DNA from 2 places in the Microbacterium sp. W1-4-2 genome. Region 1 is predicted to be linked to the other one. Evidence: predicted binding sites of a transcription regulator. Region 1 holds the regulator's gene; the other holds the start of a gene.
The links. The regulator HspR, encoded in region 1, represses chaperone genes until heat shock. The targets are predictions, from matches to a motif close to AAGTTGAGTCNNNNNGACTCAACTT.

Region 1 (3,400 bases):
TACCGGCCGGGTGCCGGCATCCTGCATCGCCTGCCGGCCGGTCCGAAGCTCGTCGGCATCGCGATCCTGGTGCTGGCCGTGTCACTGCTGCCGTCGACCCTGTGGGCGGCGGGCGCGGCGCTCGCGGTCGTGGTCGTCGTGTTCGCTGCCGCCGGTCTCGGTGACGGGATGCTGGGGCTGCGCGTGCTCGGATCGCAGGCGTGGGCGCTGCGCTGGGTCGCCGTGCTGATGCTCGCGGGCCAGCTGGTCTTCCTCGGCCCGGTGCCGGCGACGATCAACACCGGGCGCGTCGTCGCGGCGCTGCTGCTGGCGGGGCTGCTGGCGCTCACCACGCGCGTGACCGACCTGCTGGACGCGATCGAACGCGGGCTCACGCCGCTGGCGCTCGTGCGGCTGGACCCCGCGCGGATCGCCCTCACACTCACGATCGCGCTGAGCACGCTGCCGGTCATGGGACGCATCGCCCGCGACGTGCGCGAGGCCCAGCGGGCGCGGGGCGCTCGCCCGAGGCTGCGCCGCTTCGCCGTGCCCTACCTGGTCATGTCGCTCAAGCACGCCGACGAGCTCGGCGAGGCCCTGGCCGCCCGCGGCGTTCGATAGCCGCAGCTCAGCGCTCGTTGCCGCGACGGTAGTCGCCGGTCACGCCGCTACAGGCCGAGCTCGGTCAGCCCGGCGTGCCCTTCGGGGCGCGGACCCGGAGCATCCCACCGGTACATCCTGTCGCCTTCGGCGATCTGCAGGTCGTTGATGCTCGCGTGCCGGAACAGGCAGCGGCCGTTCTCGTCGAACTCCCACTGCTCGTTGCCGTACGAGCGATACCAGAGGCCGTCCTTGCCCATCGACTCCGAGGCGAAGCGCACCGCGATGCGATTGCCGCCGTACGCCCACATCTCCTTGATCAGTCGGTAGTCGCGCTCCCGGTCCCACTTCTGCGTGAGGAACGCGACGATCTCGTCGTGCCCGCGCACCCACGTCGTGCGGTTGCGCCAGCGGCTGTCGGGGGCGTACGCGGCCGCGACCCGCTCCGGGTCGCGGGTGTTCCACAGATCCTCCGCCGCGCGCACCTTCGCCACGGCATCCGATTCGCTGAACGGTGGGACGATCGGCGTGCCTGCCATCGTCATCTCCTTCGTCGACGGCTGCGCGCGTCCGCGGCCGCGTCGATGCGGCCACTCGTCAGCGCGCGACAGCCCTACGGCCAGGGTAGGCCCGGGATCGTCGGCGGGGGCGCGAGAGGGATGCCGGGGCTCAGACCTCGTCGTCGGGGTGGCGCGGGCGCCACAAGACGATGTCGGTCGATCGACGCACGCGGCGCCCGTGCCGCAGGGTCACGACAGACCCGGTCGCCCCGGCGGCGAACACGCGCGCGCCGGGGCGGTTCTCGACCTCGACGCGCACGCGCGCCTCGAGCGTCTGGACGCGCACGTGCAGTTCGCGCACGCGCTCCTCGAGCTCGAGGATGCGCACGATCGCGGGCAGGCTCATCCCGTCCGCCGACATCCGCGCGACCTCGCGCAGCTGCTGGACGTGGCGGATCGAGTACCGGCGCGATCCGCCCTGCGTCCGTGCCGGCACGACCAGACCGATCCGGTCGTACTGGCGCAGGGTCTGAGGGTGCATTCCGGACAGTTCGGCGGCCGCGGCGATCGCGAAGACAGGGGCGTCCTCGTCGATCTCGCGCTCAGGCTCGCGCTGCGGCATCCGGAATCACCTCCCTCTCCTTCTCAACTATGCGGTCACGCGCGGGACTTGGTCATGAGGTCCGCCCGCGGGTTCTCTTTCGGCTCGACCTCGGCGAAGTGCTCGAGGGCGGCGCGGGCGGCATCGTCGAGGTGCGCGGGCACGGCCACCTGCACCTCGGCGAGCAGGTCGCCGGTGCCCTTCTTGCTCTCCACGCCGCGGCCCTTCACGCGCAGCACGCGTCCCGACGGCGTGCCGGGTGCGACGCGCAGCCGCACCGGGTCGCCGCCCAGGGTCGGCACCTCGATCGTGGCGCCCAGCGTCGCCTCGGTGAAGGTCACCGGCACGGTCAGACGCAGGTTCAGCCCGTCGCGGGTGAAGACGGGATGCGGCCGCACGGTCACGGTCACGACGATGTCGCCGTTCTCGCCGCCGTCCGGCGACGGGCGGCCGCGGCCGCGCAGGCGGATCTTCTGGCCGTCGGCGACCCCCGCGGGGATCTTGACCTTGAACGGCTTGCCGTCCTCGCCGGCCAGCGAGATCGTCTCACCCTTGACCGCGGTCGTGAACTCCAGCGTCGTGTGGGCCGTGACATCCGCCCCGCGCTGCGGTCCGCCGAAGCCGCGGTAGCCCCCGGTCGGCTCGCCGAAGCGTCCCGACCCGAACCCGCCGGGCTGCTGGCCGAACATCGAGAAGATGTCCTCGAAGTTGCCGGCGGTCTGGTAGCGACCGCCGCGGCCCTGCCCGAACGCGCTGAACACGTCCTCGAACCCGCCGGCGCCCTGGCCGCCCGCCGTGAAGCGGGCGCCCGAGCCCATCGCGCGGATCTGGTCGTACTCGGCGCGCTGCTCCTTGTCGCTCAGCACGGCGTACGCCTCGCTGATCTCCTTGAACTTCGCCTCGGCGGCGGCATCCCCCGGGTTCGAGTCCGGGTGGTACTTGCGCGCGAGCTTGCGGTACGTCTTCTTCAGGTCGGCGTCGTCGACGTCCTTCGACACCCCGAGGGTCTTGTAGAAGTCCTTGTCGAACCAGTCCTGACTGGCCATCGGTCCTCCCGGCTATTCCGCCGGGACGGCGACGACGACCTTCGCGGGGCGCAGCTCGACGTCACCGAGCCGGTAGCCGACCTCGACCACCTCGAGCACCGTCGCCTCGGCCACACCGGGGGTCGGCTGCTGGAAGACCGCCTCGTGCTGCTGCGGATCGAACACCTCGCCCGCCGTGCCGTACGCGACCACGCCGAGGCGCTCGACGACACCGCGGATCTTGTCGGCGATCACGGCGAAGGCGCTGCCCTCTTCGAGGTCGCCGTGCTTGGCGGCCCGATCGAGGTCGTCGAGCACGGGGAGCATGCCCTTGGCCGCCTCGCCCTTGGCCCGGTCGATCTCGACGCTGCGCTGCTCCTCGGTGCGCCGACGGTAGTTCGCGTACTCCGCCTGCAGGCGCTTGAGGTCGTTCAGCAGCGTCGACTCGAGGTCGGCCAGCTTCGCGTCCTCGGCCGCGGCATCGGGGTTCTGGGCAGTGCCCAGGATGTCGTCGACCGTCAGTTCATCATCGGTCCCGCCCTGCGCGTCGGGGCCGGAGGACTGCTCCTCCGACCCCTCGCCACCAGGACGGACCTCGTCGTCTTCGAAGTCCTTGCCGGTCATGTCCTACTTCTTCTCGTCCTCGTCGTCGACGACCTCGGCGTCCACCACGTCCTCTTCGGGGTTCGGCACCT
Region 2 (3,400 bases), on a different contig from region 1:
GTCTTCGGGCCGGAACGGCACCGTCAGCATCCGCACGCCGACGAACACGCCGACCGCGCAGTACAGGAACGTGCCCACCGACCACGAGAAGACCGCCAGCAGCGCGAGCGCGTCGCGCCACTGCGCGAGCTCGACCTCGAGCGTGGCGGCCAGCACCGCGATGGACTGGCTGGCGACCGCCCAGATGAACCACGTGCCGTTCGCGGTCGTGATCGGCGCCGCCTTGCGGTCGCCGAGCACAGCGGTCCACGGCACCGTGTAGCCGAACACGATCCACGCGACGGCGGCCACCAGCAGCAGGACGACGGCCACGCTGTGGAAGCCGTCCTCTTCGCTGAGCCGGCTGCCCAGCACGCACGTGGCGGCCACGAACGTGAAGAAGCCGAACGCGCGCGCGGGGTCGGCGAAGTCCTCGGCCATGGCGGACCGGTGCCGCACGATGCGGATCGCGTTGAGCACCAGCAGCAGGAAGTACGCCGCGCCGCCGATGGCCAGCAGGATCGTGGATGCCGCGACCCAACCGTCGGTGCGCATTCCGATCGAGACGATGCCCGTCGCCATGACGAGGGCGAAGTATCCCGGTGTGAGGCCCTCGACGGCCTTGTCGAGACGGCCCGGCAACGTGGAAGGCGAGGACACGCCCCCAGGCTAGTGCCCGTGCGCGTCGCACGTGGGGTGCAGGATCGTGAATATGCGATTGTCGAGCACGTCGTCCCAACGCACATACCGGTACCTGCGGATCGCCATCGTCGGCGCGGCCGTCGTGCTGGGGATCGGCATCGTGGCGGTGACGGTGAGCGACGGGCCGATCACCTCGATCAGCGGGATGTACTACACGTCGGGGCGCACGATCTTCGTCGGGTCGATGTGCGCGATCGCGCTGGGCCTGGTCGCGCTGTCGGGGCACAGCGTCGAACAGGTCCTGCTGGATGTCGCGGCCGTCTTCGCGGCCCTGATCGCCGTCGTGCCCACACCGGTCGGCGCGGGGGATGTCCCGGGGCCGGCGCCCGCGTGCGCGGTGGGGGCGACGGTGTGCGTTCCACCGGCCGAGTTCGCCGGTGCGCGGACGGGCATCATCGTGCTTGCCATCGTCGCGGTGCTCGGTGCGATCACGGCGATCGTGCTCGCGCGCGTGCAGCACAGCGTGACCCGCGGTGTGCTGATCGGCGCGGCCGCCGCCGTCGCCGTCGCGGCCGGACTCGTGGTCTGGCTCGGCGTCGCGCCGCACGGGCTGCTCGGGATCGGGCACCTGGTGGCCACCGGCGTCTTCTTCGGGCTCATGGTCGCCGTCGCGATCGTCAGCGCGATCACCGCTCCGCGCATCTCCCACCCGCGGTGGCGCTACGTCTACACCGCGGTGGCCGTCGGCATGGTCGCCTGCCTGTCTTACCTGGCCGGGGTCGAGTTCGCACGCCTGAACGGCGCCGACCTCATGGGACAGCCCTGGGTGCTCGTCGGGGAGGTCGGTCTCGTCGCTCTCTTCGCCGTCTTCTGGATCGCCCAGACGGTGCAGAAGTGGGACGAGACCGACCCCTCGATCCTGCCCAAGCGCTGAGGGGCCCGATCAGCGGGCCGGCACCTGCTGCAGCGTCCAGCGGTTGCCGTCGGGGTCGCGGAACGTGACGAACCGCCCCCACGCCTGCTCGTCGACGCCGTCGGCCTCGACCCCGAGGTCGCGCAGGTGGGCCAGTGCGTCGTCGGCGTCGGGCACCACGACCTGGATCGTGTTCTGGCGCCCCGGCTCGAGGTCGATGCCGAGGTTCGTGCCGAACGCGATCGAGCAGGCCGAGCCGGGCGGGGTCATCTGCACGAAGCGCAGCCCCTCGAACGGCGTCTGGTCGTGGTCGGGGTGGAACCCGATGCGGGTGTAGAACTCCTTCGCCCGGTCGACGTCTGTCACGGGGACGAAGATCAGCTCGATGCGCCAGTTCATGGGAATCCTCCAGGGGTGATGTGCCTCCACGCTACGCAGAGGTTCCGACATCGGCTGCGGCAGGAATACGCTCGTCTGTCCTGCGTTGAACTTGATACAACCGTGCTCAAGTTTGTAAACTTGACACCGTAAGACTCATCTTTGGGAGATCACGAATGAACGACGATGGCACACCCCCGGTCGAGGGCGCCGCTTCCGGCGCGAGCGCGTTCGACGACTTCCTCGCGCGCTACCTCGCCGGTGAGCGCGCCCGTGAGCAGCGCTCGATCGACCTCAGCAGGTTCCTGACCGCGCGCACACAGGAGATCCTGCAGCGCTCGGCGCAGTACGCGCTCGAGCGCGGCCAGCGCGAGGTCGACACGCTGCACCTGCTGCACGTGCTGATGGACGCCGACGCGGTGCAGGCCGCCGTGCGTCGCATCGGCGCCGACCCGGCGGCGATCGCGCGTGCAGCCGAAGAGCGCCTGCCCTCGGCGGGCCGCAGCCAGGAGGGCGCCGACGGCGCGGTCATCACCCCATCGCTGCAGCGCTCCCTGTTCCACGCGTTCCAGGTCGCCCGCTCGTCCGGCTCGACCTACATCGACCCCGAGCACCTCTTCTTCGCGCTCGTGCTCGGCCAGGACGCCCCCGCGGGCCAGGTGCTCGCGAACGCCGGCGTGACCGCCGAAGCGCTCACCCAGGGCACGCGTGAGACCGTGACCCCGGGCAGTGCGCCGGCGAACGGCGAGACCGCGGCCCAGGCATCCGGCACCCCCATGCTCGATCAGTTCGGCACCGATCTGACCGCGCTCGCCGAGGCGGGAACGCTCGATCCCGTGATCGGCCGGGCCACCGAGATCGAGCAGACGATCGAGATCCTCAGCCGCCGCACCAAGAACAACCCGGTGCTGGTCGGCGAGGCCGGCGTCGGCAAGACCGCGATCGTCGAGGGCCTGGCCCGGGCGATCGTGGCGAACCAGGTTCCCGAGCAGCTGCGCGGCAAGCGCGTGGTCGCGCTCGACCTGCCGGGCATGGTCGCGGGCACGCGCTATCGCGGCGACTTCGAAGAGCGGCTGACCAAGACGATGGACGAGATCACCGCCCGCAAGGGCGAGCTGATCGTGTTCGTCGACGAGCTGCACACGGTCGTCGGCGCCGGCGGCAACGGCGACGGCGGCATGGACGCCGGCAACATCCTCAAGCCACGCCTGGCCCGTGGCGACCTGCACCTGATCGGCGCGACGACGCTCGACGAGTACCGGCGGATCGAGAAGGATGCCGCGCTGGAGCGCCGGTTCCAGCCGGTCAAGGTGGGCGAGCCCGGTGTCGAGGACGCCGTGAAGATCCTGCAGGGGCTCAAATCCGCGTACGAGCTGCACCACGGCGTGACCTACACGGATGACGCCCTGCGCTCGGCCGTCGAGCTCTCCGACCGGTACCTCACCGAGCGCGTGCTGCCCGACAAGGCCATCGACCTGATCGACCAGG

Region 2: AC3RX0_RS02730 (ATP-dependent Clp protease ATP-binding subunit) is a predicted target of HspR. The motif match lies at 2,022-2,046, and genes of this name have one in related genera.

Annotation. Positions count from the first base shown of each region.
Region 1 is NZ_JBYRJC020000002.1:268,805-272,204, forward strand. Features, by position in the region: gene AC3RX0_RS09075 (CbiQ family ECF transporter T component) at 1-600, shown strand, start outside; gene AC3RX0_RS09080 (DUF1348 family protein) at 648-1,118, opposite strand; gene AC3RX0_RS09085 (heat shock protein transcriptional repressor HspR) at 1,249-1,701, opposite strand; gene AC3RX0_RS09090 (DnaJ C-terminal domain-containing protein) at 1,737-2,726, opposite strand; gene AC3RX0_RS09095 (nucleotide exchange factor GrpE) at 2,739-3,329, opposite strand; gene dnaK (molecular chaperone DnaK) at 3,333-3,400, opposite strand, start outside.
Region 2 is NZ_JBYRJC020000001.1:624,045-627,444, forward strand. Features, by position in the region: gene AC3RX0_RS02715 (tellurite resistance/C4-dicarboxylate transporter family protein) at 1-639, opposite strand, end outside; gene AC3RX0_RS02720 (hypothetical protein) at 692-1,555, shown strand; gene AC3RX0_RS02725 (VOC family protein) at 1,565-1,933, opposite strand; gene AC3RX0_RS02730 (ATP-dependent Clp protease ATP-binding subunit) at 2,089-3,400, shown strand, end outside.